DNA from 2 places in the Colwellia sp. MB3u-8 genome. Region 1 is predicted to be linked to the other one. Evidence: riboswitches for the same ligand, from Rfam matches in the RefSeq annotation. Region 1 holds a riboswitch; the other holds the start of a gene.
The links. A riboswitch is a leader RNA that binds a small molecule or an ion and turns the genes downstream of it on or off. The one in region 1 is predicted to bind cyclic di-GMP.
Positions count from the first base shown of each region.

Region 2: another riboswitch for cyclic di-GMP. It lies ahead of H4J54_RS03350 (methyl-accepting chemotaxis protein); the one in region 1 lies ahead of H4J54_RS10630 (DUF3718 domain-containing protein).

Region 1 is NZ_JACGVA010000064.1:47,574-55,406, reverse strand. Features, by position in the region: gene H4J54_RS10650 (acetyl/propionyl/methylcrotonyl-CoA carboxylase subunit alpha) at 1-1,772, shown strand, start outside; gene H4J54_RS10645 (hydroxymethylglutaryl-CoA lyase) at 1,772-2,689, shown strand; gene H4J54_RS10640 (CoA transferase subunit A) at 2,788-3,495, shown strand; gene H4J54_RS10635 (3-oxoacid CoA-transferase subunit B) at 3,519-4,175, shown strand; cyclic di-GMP riboswitch class I at 4,843-4,935, shown strand; gene H4J54_RS10630 (DUF3718 domain-containing protein) at 5,000-5,359, shown strand; gene H4J54_RS10625 (patatin-like phospholipase family protein) at 5,626-6,777, shown strand; gene H4J54_RS10620 (monovalent cation:proton antiporter family protein) at 6,845-7,833, opposite strand, start outside.
Region 2 is NZ_JACGVA010000037.1:213,139-220,971, forward strand. Features, by position in the region: gene H4J54_RS03325 (uracil-DNA glycosylase family protein) at 149-817, opposite strand; gene H4J54_RS03330 (hypothetical protein) at 1,068-1,523, opposite strand; gene H4J54_RS03335 (hypothetical protein) at 1,658-2,101, opposite strand; gene H4J54_RS03340 (hypothetical protein) at 2,082-2,948, opposite strand; gene H4J54_RS03345 (hypothetical protein) at 3,031-3,402, opposite strand; gene H4J54_RS03350 (methyl-accepting chemotaxis protein) at 4,054-5,613, opposite strand; cyclic di-GMP riboswitch class I at 5,920-6,009, opposite strand; gene H4J54_RS03355 (2OG-Fe(II) oxygenase) at 6,425-7,210, opposite strand; gene H4J54_RS03360 (aldehyde dehydrogenase) at 7,246-7,833, opposite strand, start outside.

The sequences.
Region 1 (7,833 bases):
CAGGTTACGGTTTTCTTTCTGAAAATGCTGAATTTTGTCGCATGTGTAGCAAAGAAGGTATTACTTTTATTGGCCCACCGGTTGCTGCTATTGAAGCTATGGGCTCAAAGTCTGCCGCTAAAAATATTATGGAAAAGGCCCAAGTGCCTTTAGTACCCGGTTATCATGGTGATGACCAATCGGAGGCTGTGATCAAAAAAGCCGCTGATGATATGGGCTATCCGGTATTACTCAAAGCTACCGCTGGCGGCGGTGGTAAAGGTATGCGCCAAGTTTGGCATGAAAATGAATTTGCTGAAGGATTTGCCGCCGCTAAACGCGAAGCAAAGTCATCTTTTGGTGATGATAGAATGTTGGTTGAAAAGTACTTAACTCAACCTCGCCATGTTGAAATTCAAGTGTTTTGTGATAATCACCAAAACGCGGTTTATCTTTTTGAGCGCGACTGTTCAGTACAGCGTCGTCATCAAAAAGTGATTGAAGAAGCGCCAGCCTTTAGTATGAGCGAAGAGCTGCGTAGCCAAATGGGTGAGTCAGCTATAAAATCTGCACAAGCTATTGGTTATCAAGGTGCAGGTACGGTTGAATTTTTACTTGATGTTGATGGTTCATTTTACTTTATGGAAATGAATACTCGTTTACAAGTAGAGCACCCAGTGACTGAATTAATTACCGGTCAAGATCTGGTAGAATGGCAATTGCGTGTTGCGGCAGGTGAAGTATTACCTAAAGCTCAACACGAACTAAAAATTAACGGCCATGCATTTGAAGCCCGTATTTACGCTGAAGATGCCAACAATGACTTTTTACCTGCCACTGGCAAGTTAGACTTTTTACAACCCCCCGTTGAAAGTGAATTTGTTCGTGTTGATACCGGTGTACGCCAAGGTGATGAAGTGAGCGTGTTTTACGATCCTATGATTGCAAAATTAATTGTTTGGGATGAAAGCCGCGAAAAAGCCTTACAACGTCTAGCGAAAGCCTTGTCGGAGTATCGTATTAGTGGTGTGACAACCAATATCGATTTTCTTTATAATTTAGCCACTTGTGCACCATTTGTTAACGCGGATATCGACACCAGTTTTATTGAAAAAAACCAAGCCATAATATTTCATGACAACGAGCAAGCACTTGCGGGCGAACTGCCGATGGCGGCGCTTTATTTAGTGTTGTCACAAGCACAGCAAGCACACACAAAGGCCGCAAAAACCAACGACCCATTCTCACCTTGGAATATGACTAATGCTTGGCGCTTAAATGAAGCGAATATTCATCACATGGTATTGGCTCATAATGGCACAGAATACCCAATTATAGTCGAGCAAAAGCGTCAAGCTAGTAGTAGTTATTATCTGATCTCAGTTGATGGCCAAACGGTTGATTGTCAAGGTCGTATTGAAAACGATATTTTGTACACCAGTATTGATGGCTACCGTAGTCATGCAACGATTGCACAAAATGGTAACCAAATTAGCCTTTTTCATCAAAATGGCGTGTTTAACTTCACCCATATTCTACCCGACTGTGGTGATAATAGTGGTGACGATAACCATGGTGGCTTAGTTGCGCCCATGAATGGCACTATGGTATCAGTATTAGTAAAAGCTGGCGACAGCGTGATTGCGGATCAACCCTTGATGATTATGGAAGCGATGAAAATGGAGCACACTATTCGCGCGCAAAGTAATGGTGTTGTTGACGCTATTTATTATCACGAGGGTGATATGGTTGACGGTGGTGCTGAATTAATCGCCTTTACAGAGGACCTATAATGGCTGATATATCTATGCCGGTACTACCGACTTCGGTAAAAATAGTTGAAGTGGGTCCTCGTGACGGCCTGCAAAATGAAAAAATGCAAATTAGCGCTGAGGATAAAATAGCGTTAATTGAGCAACTCGCTAACGCTGGTGTCTGCTACATTGAAAGTGGCAGTTTTGTCTCGCCTAAATGGGTGCCACAAATGGCTACTTCTAGTGATGTTTTCAAAGGTATTAAGCGCAAAAACGGTGTTACATACGCCGCATTAACGCCAAATATGAAAGGCTTTGAAGCGGCTATGGCGGTGAATGCCAATGAGGTCGCTATTTTTGGCGCGGCATCAGAAGCCTTTAGTCAGAAAAATATTAATTGCTCGATTGATGAAAGTTTGCAACGTTTTGAATCCATTATGCAAGCGGCAAAAGCCGCCAACATTCGCGTGCGTGGCTATGTTTCTTGTGTAGTTGGCTGTCCTTACGATGGTGATATTGCAGCAGAAAAAGTAGCAGAAGTTGCAGAAAAGTTATATAAAATGGGCTGTTACGAAATATCACTTGGCGACACCATTGGTGTTGGTACGCCAGCCAGTGTCCAAAAAATGTTACAGGCTGTTAGTGCTAAAGTCCCTATTGATAAGTTGGCTGTGCACTTTCATGATACCTATGGACAGGCTTTGACCAACATTTACGCGGCGCTTGCTATGGGCGTAAAGGTAGTCGATAGTGCTATTGCAGGTCTTGGTGGTTGCCCATATGCTAAGGGTGCATCAGGTAATGTCGCCACTGAAGACGTGTTGTATATGCTCAATGGCTTAGGTATAAAAACTAATATTGATTTTGACAAATTACTGGCTGCAGGATGGTTTATTAGCGATAAATTAGGCAAGGCGCCTTTATCAAAAGTCTCGATAGCCTATCGTGCAAAATAATCTAAAATAAAAACTATAAATTAACTGGCGTTGATTGTGAGCATTACCTACATCAGCGAATAAAATATAAATTAAACATTAATATTGAGGAGCAAATAATGGCAGGATTTGACAAAGTAGTGTCAAGCTATGAAGAAGCAATGGCCGGTCTTGAAGACAATATGACTGTAATTGCTGGTGGTTTTGGTTTATGTGGTATTCCTGAAAATTTAATACGCGAAATTCAGCGTAAAGGCACTAAAGGCTTAACCCTAGTTTCAAATAACTGCGGTGTAGATGATTTTGGTCTCGGCATTTTACTGCCTGACCGTCAAATCAAAAAAATTATCGCCTCTTACGTTGGTGAAAATGCTGAGTTCGAACGTCAGATGATGAGCGGTGAGCTCGAAGTTGAATTGACACCACAAGGCACCTTAGCAGAAAAAATGCGTGCTGGCGGTGCTGGTATTCCAGCTTTCTTTACGGCGACAGGCTATGGCACACCCGTAGCTGAAGGCAAAGAAGAACGTGAATTTGACGGTCAGCATTACATTTTAGAACCAGCAATTAAAGGCGATTTTGCTATTGTAAAAGCGTGGAAAGCCGATCGTTATGGCAACTTAGTGTTTAGAAAAACCGCGCGTAACTTCAATCCTATGGCAGCAACCGCAGGTAAAATAACCGTAGTAGAAGTAGAAGAGATTGTGGAGCCAGGCGAATTAGACCCTGATCACATTCATACGCCGGGCATTTATGTTAATCGCTTAATCTTAGGTACATTCGAAAAACGCATTGAACAGCGCACTGTTCGTAGCGACTCAGAATAATCAGTGTTAGTAAGGAGTAATTTATGGCTTTAACAAGAGAACAACTAGCACAGCGGGTAGCACAAGAATTACAAGACGGTTACTACGTTAACTTAGGTATAGGTATTCCAACCTTAGTGGCAAACTATATTCCCGAAGGGATCGAAGTCATGCTGCAGTCTGAAAACGGCTTACTAGGCATGGGACAATTTCCCACCGAAGCAGAAATTGACGCCGATCTGATCAATGCGGGTAAACAAACAGTGACGATGGCAAAAGGCGCATCAATTTTTGATTCAGCAGAATCATTTGCCATGATCAGAGGCGGTCACGTTGACTTAACGGTTTTAGGCGCCTTTGAGGTTGATGTAAATGGTAATATTGCCTCTTACATGATTCCTGGTAAGTTAATTAAAGGTATGGGCGGTGCGATGGATTTAGTCGCCGGTGCAGACAATATTATTGTGACCATGACCCATGCCTCTAAACATGGTGTCTCTAAGTTGTTAAGTAATTGTACGCTGCCGTTAACCGGTAAAGGCTGCATTAAAAGGGTGTTAACTGATCTGGCTTTTATTGAAATAAAAAATGGTAAATTTTACTTATTAGAGCGTGCACCTGGCGTGTCAGTCGCAGAAATAATATCATTAACTGAAGGTGAACTTGTTGTTGAAGGCGACGTGCCTGAGATGCAATTTTAAAGCGATAACCAGCAGTTGATAATGAATGACAATATATATACTAAGGGGCTGCTGCCCCTTTTTTGTATTCGATTTAGAGTTATAATTCGCCGAAGTCCCCCTCATAGTCATCGCTTATGTTGATATATGAAAAATATTAATATTTAATTATTTATCACTATGTAAGCCAAAATAGCGCTTCATCCATTGCATCAATTAACTGTTCTTCTCTATATGAAGAACAAGCAGAAAAATACAAAACATTTATTTAATAACTAGTCGCTCTAATTATTAAGTAAATAACGCAGTAGAAGGTTGTTTTAACTGGGTAAATAATCAGAAAATTAGTGAGATTGTTATTACGGCCATACCTCTAACTTGCTCCCTCTGCACAAAACTCACCAGGTTTAGTCACACAGCTTCATACGGCCAAACTGACCCTAAGTATCAACAGACAAGCTGCACACAATAGCTATTGTAGATAACGGCTGTAGCCTTTAACCTAATGCCCTACATTTCTATAAAAATCGCTTCAAAATCGTTTCAAAATCGCTTCAAAATCAATAATGTTATAGGTAAAGCTTTTAACGTCGCCATGTTTAAAAAATTAAATCGACTAGGTGTTAAATACCCATAAGCTGTAACCCTTGGGTTGCAATTAACTACGACTTTAGTGATAATTGCACTAACAAAGAAAAGGCAAAATACGCGAAAACGTGTTACGCAAAACCACCGGTCTAAGGATAATACTCTCTTTATCTACGACAGCGGAGTCACCGTGTTATTAGGTACATCCTGTGGTTTTTCTTTTATTAACTCTATTTGTATTGTAAAAGGTTATTAAAATGAAAAAATTATTACTCGTTACTGCCATTACTGCTTTAACAATGACATCTATTGTATCAGCGCCGAAAGCGCAAGCCGCTGATATTGCAAGAAGTATATGTGAGTATGTTGCTGCAGACGACAAAAGGCGTATGCGTTCATTCTTAAAAGCGCATAGATTAAGAATTCGCGATATCTTTTCAGATATTAAGTGTAACGGTCAAAACTTGTTAGAATTTTCTGCTACCAAGGGTTCAGTTGAAACAGGCTCTTTGATGATTAGTAAATTACCAAGGGACGTTGTTTCTGAAAATCTACCCCTTATTCAACATGGATCGCAACCATTAATCGACGCTGCAAACGAACGGGTTGGTGGTTAGTGGTTTATTTTCCTGTAGACGTTTAACTCAAACTGATAACCATTGAATTAAGTACATGAGAAATTTTTTATTTCAATTACTGCAAGTTCAATGGCTATAAGTTCAATGTTTTACTAGTCAATAATTCTTGTGTCATTAAAAGGCTAGCATTTGCTAGCTTTTTTCTATTAACCTGTACTGGCAAGAAAATATTATTAATTTCAACTAGCCACCCTATAGAAAACTGATTAAAATCACGCTCGACTTTAATAACATCGGTTTAATTAATGACGAATAAACGTAGCTACATCAAGAGTAATAACGCTTTAGTATTAACCGGTGGAGGAGCACGCGCCGCCTATCAAGTTGGTGTTTTGTCTGCGATAGCTAAATTTATGCCACGCAATCATGGTGTGCCTTTTCCAATTATCTGTGGTACATCAGCAGGTGCTATCAACTCAACCGCATTAGCTTGTTATGCCTCCTGTTTTCAATTGGCGGTCAAAAAGTTGGAGTGGGTCTGGAAAAACCTCGATCCTGAAAGAATTTATCATACGGATCCCCTACGTGTGTTTAGTCACTTAATCGGTGGTGTTTTAGGTAACTTTCAGGCAGATTATGCCAATAAAAGTGCCCGAAGCTTATTAAACAACGCACCACTTAGGCAACTGCTTGAAACTGTAGTAGATTTTAGCCGAATAGATACCAATATTAGACGCGGTTATCTCTCCGCAGTATCGGTTACAGCATCAAGTTATTCCAGCGGTGACTCGATTAGTTTTTTTCAATCAGAAGCGTCTATTTCGCCTTGGTTTAGATCAAAGCGACGGGGCGAGCCTACGCAATTAAACAGCCAACATTTAATGGCCTCAGCGGCCATTCCATTAGTTTTTCCGTCTGAAAGAATACAACGCCATCATTTAGGCGATGGTTCAGTTCACCAATTGTCTCCGTTAAGTCCTGCCATCCACTTAGGAGCAGAAAAAATATTTATTGTTGGTGTCGAGCAACCAAAAGAACCGCTTCATGCGGTTGAAAATAACCCACATCCACCAACAACAGCGGCAATCGCAAGTCACTTACTTGATTCTGTTTTCTCAGATACCCTGCAAAGTGATATTGAACGCATGGTGAGGGTTAACAACACCTTATCGCTAATTCCAGATGCAAAGAAAAAAAACATTACCGGTTTAAAAAATATTGAATCCTATCTGCTCAACCCTAGTCATGACTTTAACCGTATTGCGGTGAAATATTACGATAAACTGCCGTTGTCGATTCGACTATTATTACGCAGCATGGGGATTCACAATGACGCGGAATCTAGCTTAGTTAGCTACTTATTGTTTGAAAAAAACTATTGTAAGGAGTTAATAAACCTCGGCTTTAATGACGCGCTTGAGCAAGAAACTAAAATTCGCCAATTTCTTAATATCTAAGCCATGTTAATTAAAAAGCCTTGAACAAGCTTGTTGGTTTAACAACTCATTCCTACCGTCAAATAAGCTAATGCCCTTCTTGGACAAAACGTTCAGCTCGCTCTACCCGTCTGGGTTTGCCACGTACAATTAAGGTATCTTGTGATTGTAATATCGTGTCAACGTCAGGCTCTTCGCTTTCAATGTTATTGCGACGTAATGCGACAACAATAACACGGCGCTCATCTAGTTTTAATGAACCAATTGAATGGCCATTAGCAAAAGAATCATCTGCTAATATAATCGCATGCGCAAATTCAATACGGTCAATACTATCAGGGCTCATATCAGTATGTTCGCCTTGAAAGAAACCATGTAAATGATTGTAGTGGTTCTTACGCTCTTTTTGCACACGGCGAACAATTCTAGAAAAAGGCACGCCTGATAATGACAAAACTTGAGACACTAGCATTAAACTGCCTTCTAGGCTCTCTGGAACCACTTCATTTGCACCCGCCGCATGTAATTCGTCTAACTGATCGTCGTTGCGGGTACGCACTAAAATAGGCACGTTAGGCGATAAAGAACGTACTTTTTGAATAACATCAAGTGATTGTTTATCTTCACCAAAGGCGATAACAACCAACTTAGCTTTTGATAACTGTGCAGCATGCAACAATTCAGCCTGCCTAGAAGAGCCAAAAAGCACGTTTTCGCCCGCTTCTCTTGCTTTGCTTGTCCGTAAGGGGTCAATATCAATAGCGACAAAGTCGATCGACTCTTGTTTTAAGAAGCGGCTAACGGTTTGTCCAATACGGCCAAAGCCGCAAATAATAACATGATCACTGAGTGTGGTACTTTGAGGTAATTCTTCTAACGCTTGGCTGTCCAGTGGTTTATCACGGCTCAACCAAAGTGCCCAGCCGCGCGCATGACTGATCATATAAGGCGTTATTGCCATACTTAGCACCCCCGTACCCAGTAAGATAGATGCTGTGGTTTCAGGTAACACTTCAACTTGGCTAGCTAAGGCAATTAAAACAAAACCAAACTCACCCATTTGCGCCAACATAATAC
Region 2 (7,833 bases), on a different contig from region 1:
GTGCATTACCTATATCGAGTAAATCATCTACAGCGCGATACAGGAACACAAAAATTTAGTGATTTTGGCTGAATTACTTACTCTAATGCCTGAACGCCCACCTCAACGAAAAAATATGACAGTTTTAGCTGTCATATTGCAGGTATTTTTAGGCATTACTTGCTATGACTCGCCGTATCATATTTGATGGGTCTGTATCAGGAGCGGTCCAATCGGCAATACTAGGATGAGTTGCGACTATAACTTTTACACCATCATTATTAATAAAAGTCTGACTTTTCCATTTTCTATTATTTGTCTCAACAAATTCATCAATTAGTTTATTAGCACCAAGTTTCTTTTTAAGATGCTGCCCAGCAGTTTTACCAAAACAGAGAATTGCCTTTGGGCCTAATTCTTCTATTACAGCAGAATGAAATGGCCAGCATTGCTCTATTAAATCACTAACTTCATTACTGATATTACTTTCACGCGCTGAGCGAACAAAAATAACATTACTAGAAGGAACCTCACCAGGATTAAGATTCAAATTATCAAGCAAGTGGAGGACTCTTGGTTGCATTTTCCAAGTCCCTGGCTTCGCTCCTTGCCATGATTGATCCCTATAAGCAGACCAATTATTGGTTTCATTTTCCATGATATGCTGAATGCTGCTATCTACAGTTTCATCGGACTGTTCTTCAGGCGAACCACCTGGGTTTAGGCCTAATATATAAAGATCTTTATTTCCTGTAAAAGCATCTACACCTGAATAGAAAACAGAACCAGACCTTTTCTTAAGGTTCGAAGGGATTTTTTCTACGAATCTTTCAATCATCTATATTACTCCCTGTCTAACGAGCTTGTAGAATAACTCGTTTATTATGAATTCCCCCTAAAAATCGGGGTACCAAATGCATTACCTATATCGAATAAATCGTCTACAGCGTGATACAGGAACACAAAAAATTAGTGATTTTGGCTAGATTAGTTATTCTACAGCCTCAACGTCCCACTAAGAGGCAAATGATAGTTGGTTAAAATTAAGCGACGCAGGAGTATTACTTGTCCTTTTAAGTGACTTATATTTACTTAGCACTGATTTCCTTGAGAATAGCACGTGCCGCATTTTTTCCATTTAATGCAAAACCAACTTCATGGCCACTTTTGTCTTTAAGAATTAAAAGGTTTGAATCTGGCCACATATCCCGAACAACCATATCATCTGAAACAGTATTAAGTTCTTTGGCAGGAAGTTTATATCTGAGATTATATTCATAACCCCTAACATCCCATTCAGCCATATAGGCACCATTATCTGTAATAAAAAAAACACCCCACTGCTGTAGCTCTTTATTTTCATACATAGTTGTCCACTCCTTAAAGTGAACTTTTTCTGAGCTATCCTTTACCGTATCTAAAATCACAGGATCAAAAGCAGGTGTCTTCATTGGGCCCATCATAGTTTGCATTGGACCTGGTGAGGCACAACCACCAGTAATTAAAAGAGTTGAAATTAGTAAAATAGAGCTTTTGTTTAACATCCTAAATATCCTTTTAGTAAACATAATACTCACCTTATTAAGTGAGCTAAATTTTTGAGTAAATTTAACGCCCAAATAACAGGCTAAGTAATAGTGGGCTATCATTGTGTAGCGAAGCGAAACGTAGCCAACTGTTACGTGTCCTTGTTGATTTGCTTGTTATACGCTTTTTGCAACATCGCAGTAGTAAAGCCATCAGAAAAATGAAAATAGCTAGCAACAAAGAATAAAAATATTTGAAATATCCCTAACTTGAAGCTCGGCAAGACCAACATACCGAAATATACTGCTGATGCTATCACAACCAAAAAGAACCTTTTAGCTGTATAAAGGCCAAAATGTTCTTGGCTTGTAGTTAATTTAGAGTTCGCTACAGCCTTAGATACTTTTGAAGTGATTTGACCAAAAATAATACATGAAGCTAGAGCCCAGTCTGCAACCATAAATATATCTCGCCAATCTCCCATATAACTTTTCACCCCAATTAGCAGGCAGAATGGAATAGCTATATATAGAAATTCTGTTTTTAAATCAGCATAAATTACTTTTCTCTGATTTTTAGAAAGAGCTGAGTTCATGCTGATAAACCGTATTCCTTTTGATTTCAGTTACTTCTTTTATTTTGGCGTTACGAATTACAGGCTCACCCTTTCCTTTAGGAGGAGTGTATATGTCATAAGAGACATGTGCATCCATAATATCTTTAGGTCCAACAGGTTGGATTAAACCTCTTTGATATTTTTCAAGCCATTCTTTATGGATTATTCTCGCTGAAAATGGTTGTTTAATCCTTTCGCACCTAAATGTCCAAACAGAATTCCCCTCATTTACCGAGATCTTTGCAATCAGCTTAAGCCTACTATCATGACTTTCAGTAGAACCTTGAAACATCTCTTTAGGATTTCCAGTAAATCGCCAACTAGTATTCATCCTACATTCTTTTTGCGAATCATTTGATGATTTAAAAATAACACTTTCGCCACTTTTTATTTTTTCATTTGCAGAAGAAAATGCTTTCAATACATGAGCTAAATTTTGCCTATCTATATGAGGGTCTGCAATTTGATTAGGGATATTAGTAGCTAATGAGGTTTCAATATTAAGGGCTAATTCCTCAACTTGTTGCTCGGTTTCAGTTTCATCGATACTTATTAGTTCTTCAAAAGTACTATTTCCTGACTTGTAGCATGCAGCTTCAAATATTGCATCTAACTTGCCAGGTAATGAAGATAGTTTACTTAAGGTAGAACCACTCTCAATTGCGTTTAACTGAAAGTCAAAGTCGCCTTTAATACCAATAGAATTGGTCATCAGCTGCCCAAAGTCTCTATATGCATTTATATAGAGAGACATAGCATCGAATATTTCTGCCGGATTTTTACGATCTTGTAGGTAATCCAGCTTAATACTTAACTCAGGTTTCAAAGAGCACCTCCATATGGTTGATTTTCACCTAGCGTATAACGCCCTGTAATTTGTCCCGCTTGAACAGCTTGTTATATGCTTGTTAATCTTCAATTAGACCAAGTTTTTTAAGCTCTGAGGTAATAGCTCCCTTTGTACGACCATGCAATTCAGCGAGCTCTTCACGAGAAACGTCAGATTTGAATTGCTCAGTTAGATTATCTCGTTGGTCGTCGTTCCAAGGTAGCCCTGCATTTTCAGGTAAGCCTTTTTTAATATTTTCATCTCGCTTTTGCCCAAGCGTTTTCTTTATTTTAGGCTGTTTAATTGAAGAACTCTTTATATGATCGATTATAGCAAAAAGAGACCTTATTATTTCAGGGTTATTATGAAGCGAATCACTAGGAAGTACCTCACCTGTTAACGGATCAATTCCGTTAGCTAAAGCTTCTATAATTTTTAAATGAGATTCCATGTAAATGATACTCCAATGTTAGAAAAGCATATAACAACTTATTATGTATACGTCTTAGTAACATACGCATCATAAATAACATTAAATTAACATTAATGTCCCATACTTTCAAAGTATTAGAAACTAGTAATGCTAAATCACATGTATATTAAGGCGTGTTACTAAGACCTCTCAGTAATACAACCTGAACAAAAAAAATAAATAAAAACCATTAAATTCAGATGGTTAAGTGGATTTTCTTAGTGTTTATTATAATAAATACTGTGTTAATAAGACGTCTTAGTAACACACCTCGAAAAATCATACTGACTTCCATATAACAGGGCGTCACAGCGTTTAGGCAGTAGTTAATTCATTAGAAAATATATGGCAAGATTTTTAGCTGGAATGTCAGGAAGGCACATTCGAGACATTAGCTTTTAAAGAGACTTAACACTTCGGAATAGTTATACCCAAACTCCTACCTTGAATACCTGAAGAAATACTCTTTGATAGAAGTGAGTTTTTTACTAAGCTGTGCTATTGCAAAAGCCCATTTTTGAGGGACAGACACCAACTAGGACTGAAATAACAAAGGGGCTAAATCACTGCTCTTACGCATCCATTCATACGTGCGTAAGAGCGTGCTTCATGTAGGTCATGAGGGTAATATTATATTTTGAAAGATCCAACATGGTGATCTAAAGCGAGCGCAAGCTCCTCTAATTGTTTGCTGGTTTTTTCTAACTCATAGCTCGCATTTAAGCCTTCTTTAACAGAGCTGTCAACGGTATCCATATTGACATTAATTTCATTGGCAACACTTGACTGCTGGCCAGTGGCGGTTGCAACTTGCGTATTCACATCAAGTATCATTGATACTTGTTCTGATATATCGTCAAGCATTTCCTGAGCATTTTGCGTTGTTTTAGCGCTGTCGACTGCGAGAGACTTACTACTATCCATCGCAATTACTGCATTTTTTGCTTCATTTTGTAACTGGTCGATCATTGTTTGGATTTCATCTGTAGACGATGCTGTTTTACTCGCAAGACTTCTTACTTCATCGGCCACCACACTAAACCCTCGTCCAGCATCCCCTGCTCGAGCGGCCTCAATCGCAGCATTGAGTGCAAGAAGATTAGTTTGTGCTGAAATGCTTCTAATAACGTCCAGTATAGAACCTATAGACTGCGTTTTTTTCGCTAGCGAGGTGATCACCAATGACATATCTGTCATCTCATCGCCAAGATTATTAATCGTCATAATAGATTCTTGTAGCGTTTGTCGCCCCCTCTGGATCCCGTTATTCGCTTTTTGTGCTGAATCTACCGCACTAGTGGCATTGTGAGATATGTCATTAATAGTCGCTATCATTTGAGACATAGAGGTTACGACGACTAAAGATTGACCACTTTGCTCTTCACCTCTTGATAGCGCTTGCAAAGATTGACTGCGAATTTCTGTCGCTGAGCGAGCTAAATCTATACCTGTTTGGACTGTTTTAGAAATTATCTTATTGATGTTATTTACAAATATATTAAAATCAGAAGCGATCTTGGCTATCTCATCTGAGCCTTGTACGGGTAATCTAACGGTAAGATCACCATCTCCTTTAGAGATGTCTTGTAATGCTTTTTGCAAGCCCGAAAGTGGTTTAACAAATCTAGCCAATAACAAAACAAGTACGCATACACATATTACAAAGATGACTAGGATTGAGATCAACAGAGTCAACATAATATCCTCAACCGCTTCACTTACTTCTGTGATAGGAATACCTATATCAAAAGCACCAAAGAGCTCACCATCAACATGAACAGGAACCATAATATCGTAGACCCAAACTTGCTGTATTTCTGCATACCATTTCGAAAATTGTGACTTTCCTTTGCTTGCCCCCTCGAGGGTATAACTGTCTTTATAAATTTTACCTAATTTTTGTTTATCGCTATGTGCGATGGCTGTAATGTTTTTATCAATAACCACTGCGTAGGAAATATCTGGCCGTTCTTTGAGAGAGGTCATTAATGCTTGTAAATCATGCAAGGGTTTCGAAGATGTGCGCAACACATACGCAACATTGTTTGCGATTAAAGCAGCCTGCGCTTGGGATTTTTTTAAGATAATATTATCTATCTCTTGATTTGAGATAAAATAGGTCGCGGTTATACTCGTTACTGCTGCTATAGCAAACATGATACAAACTGTAATTAATATCATTTTTTTCATTGTGAATATCCTTGGGAAATCGATAACAATCAAGGTTTAAAATCAAACTGATCCTAAAACATTTAACCATGGTGTGAAGAACATTTTAACAGAGGGACTGACTTAAGCTGAACTATATAGCGCGGGTTAATTTGTCACTAACCACAGCATGATTTGGCGTTGACACTAGTAAGATAAAAAACACAAGGGCATGATATTTTATACAATGAAATGGCATATATTGTTGGTTCCAGAATAATTTGAATAATGTGGATAATTTGAATTGTCTTGTTCAAGAAACTAGTATTGTCAGGTACCTTTGCCGGTTTAGGTAACTCCGCTGCCATAACGTTAAACGCTTTAGACCGGTAGTTTTTTGCGTTTTAAAGTTTTAGGTAGACGTTGCCCTTATTAAAACCATACAATAAATTAATTCTATTGTTCCTTGCTAGGCAAGTCAATACTATTGGCTTAATACTTGCTGTATGGATATATATAATTGTTTTTGATCGTAAGTTCACTGGCTCTGAACGACTCTTATTTTGATAGGATAGTGCGGGCTGTAATGGTTTAATGAAACTGGAATAATTTATAGCTTAAAATCTTTCCAGTGTTAGTTGACCATTACAAACCTCATGTTAAATTTTAGCGATCAGTTGACCTAAAGAGCGGCCAATAGCTAGCTTGCGCTTAACGCGTATAATGGTCAGCTACCCATTTTAGCTAATATTTGTTCGGCAGTCAGCGGTGCAGCCTTGGGTTTGAGCCCTCTACGTTCTTCTCTAAGCTGCTACCCCACTTGCTAGTAGATGACCAAATTAACTATGTGACTTCACAACTCAAATAAAACATCACTACGGATTATATATTTAACTCCCTCACTAATCGGCACTGAACTGTGTATGTAACTTAAAGGATGCATGCCATGCGGAAAGCACAATATACTGCCAGCAGGGGTTCGAATATCAACATGACTAACCTTACCCCCCGCTGTTGTCGGTTTAGTAGGATCATCCGCATTGACCATGAAACGTGTTTCACCACCTTCGAAGCCTTCACTTAATAGTATTAAAAAGCTCATTTGGCTATAACGGTCAGGATAAGCATTAGCGACTAGCTCATTATTAATAATACGACTACCCGGCCAAGAACCATCAGAATGCGGTTTAAAATAATCCTCAGGGTTATAACGATAAAATCGAAAACGCGCATTGATACCCAAGGCTTTATTGCCAGAAAAAATAGCTTGTCGGTCATCCATTAAATGCGAGATGCGTTGCCAAATAATCCCATCGGTTTGTTCATCAACAATCCAAGTCAAGCTGTCGTTATGTCGAACACTGCGCGGTAAAGAAACCGCAGCATCGGGCAGATAACCTAACGCTTCACTAATCGCGATCAATCGTTTACATTCATCTTTTGCCAAAACATTTAACAACTGAAATGCACCCGGCACTTTATCCAACTCGTGTCGTTTAATATGACTGACGTCATAATGTTCATCTAAGTGTGCCGCATTCATATGGCGGTTACCCCATGCAGGTAAAGCGAGATGCTCGGCACCGGGTTCTAAAGCAGCGACAAAAAAATCGGCGACTGTATCTTTTTTTGTATTCATTGTTTACTCCATTAAATACTGACTTATTTACTGACTTATTTACTAATAACGCGTACTTGCGCAAACTGACGATGTCCAGCCGCAGTACCATGAAAACCAAAACCACTTTGTTTTGCACCGACCCAAGGTCCAATGCCGCCAGCACCTTGGTTGACTCCTACCATGCCAGCTTCCATTTGTTGCGCAACTTTATCTGCTCCAGCGCCACCAAAAACCACAGCACCTAAGCCGTAAGCACTGGCATTGGCACGTTCAACCGCTTCAGATAATTGCTTAAAACGACTTATGGCAACAACAGGACCAAAGGTTTCATCTTTCTCTAGCTGCATATCGGGTGTGATATTTGTCACGACTGTAGGCTGTATAAAAGGTAGTTCATAATGATGCGTTCCTAATAAGAATGTTGCCCCTTTAACATGAGCATCTTTTAGTTGAGAGAGTACATTTTCATGCTGCTGAGGGTTAACCATAGGTCCAATATTGGCATGGCTTTGATCCCAAGCACCCGCTCGATATCGGCGAGCTAAAGCGACGACTTTTTGCTCAAACTCATCAGCTATACGTTCATCAACATAAATGCGCTCAGTAGAGGTACACATTTGCCCCGTATTTTCAAAAGAGCT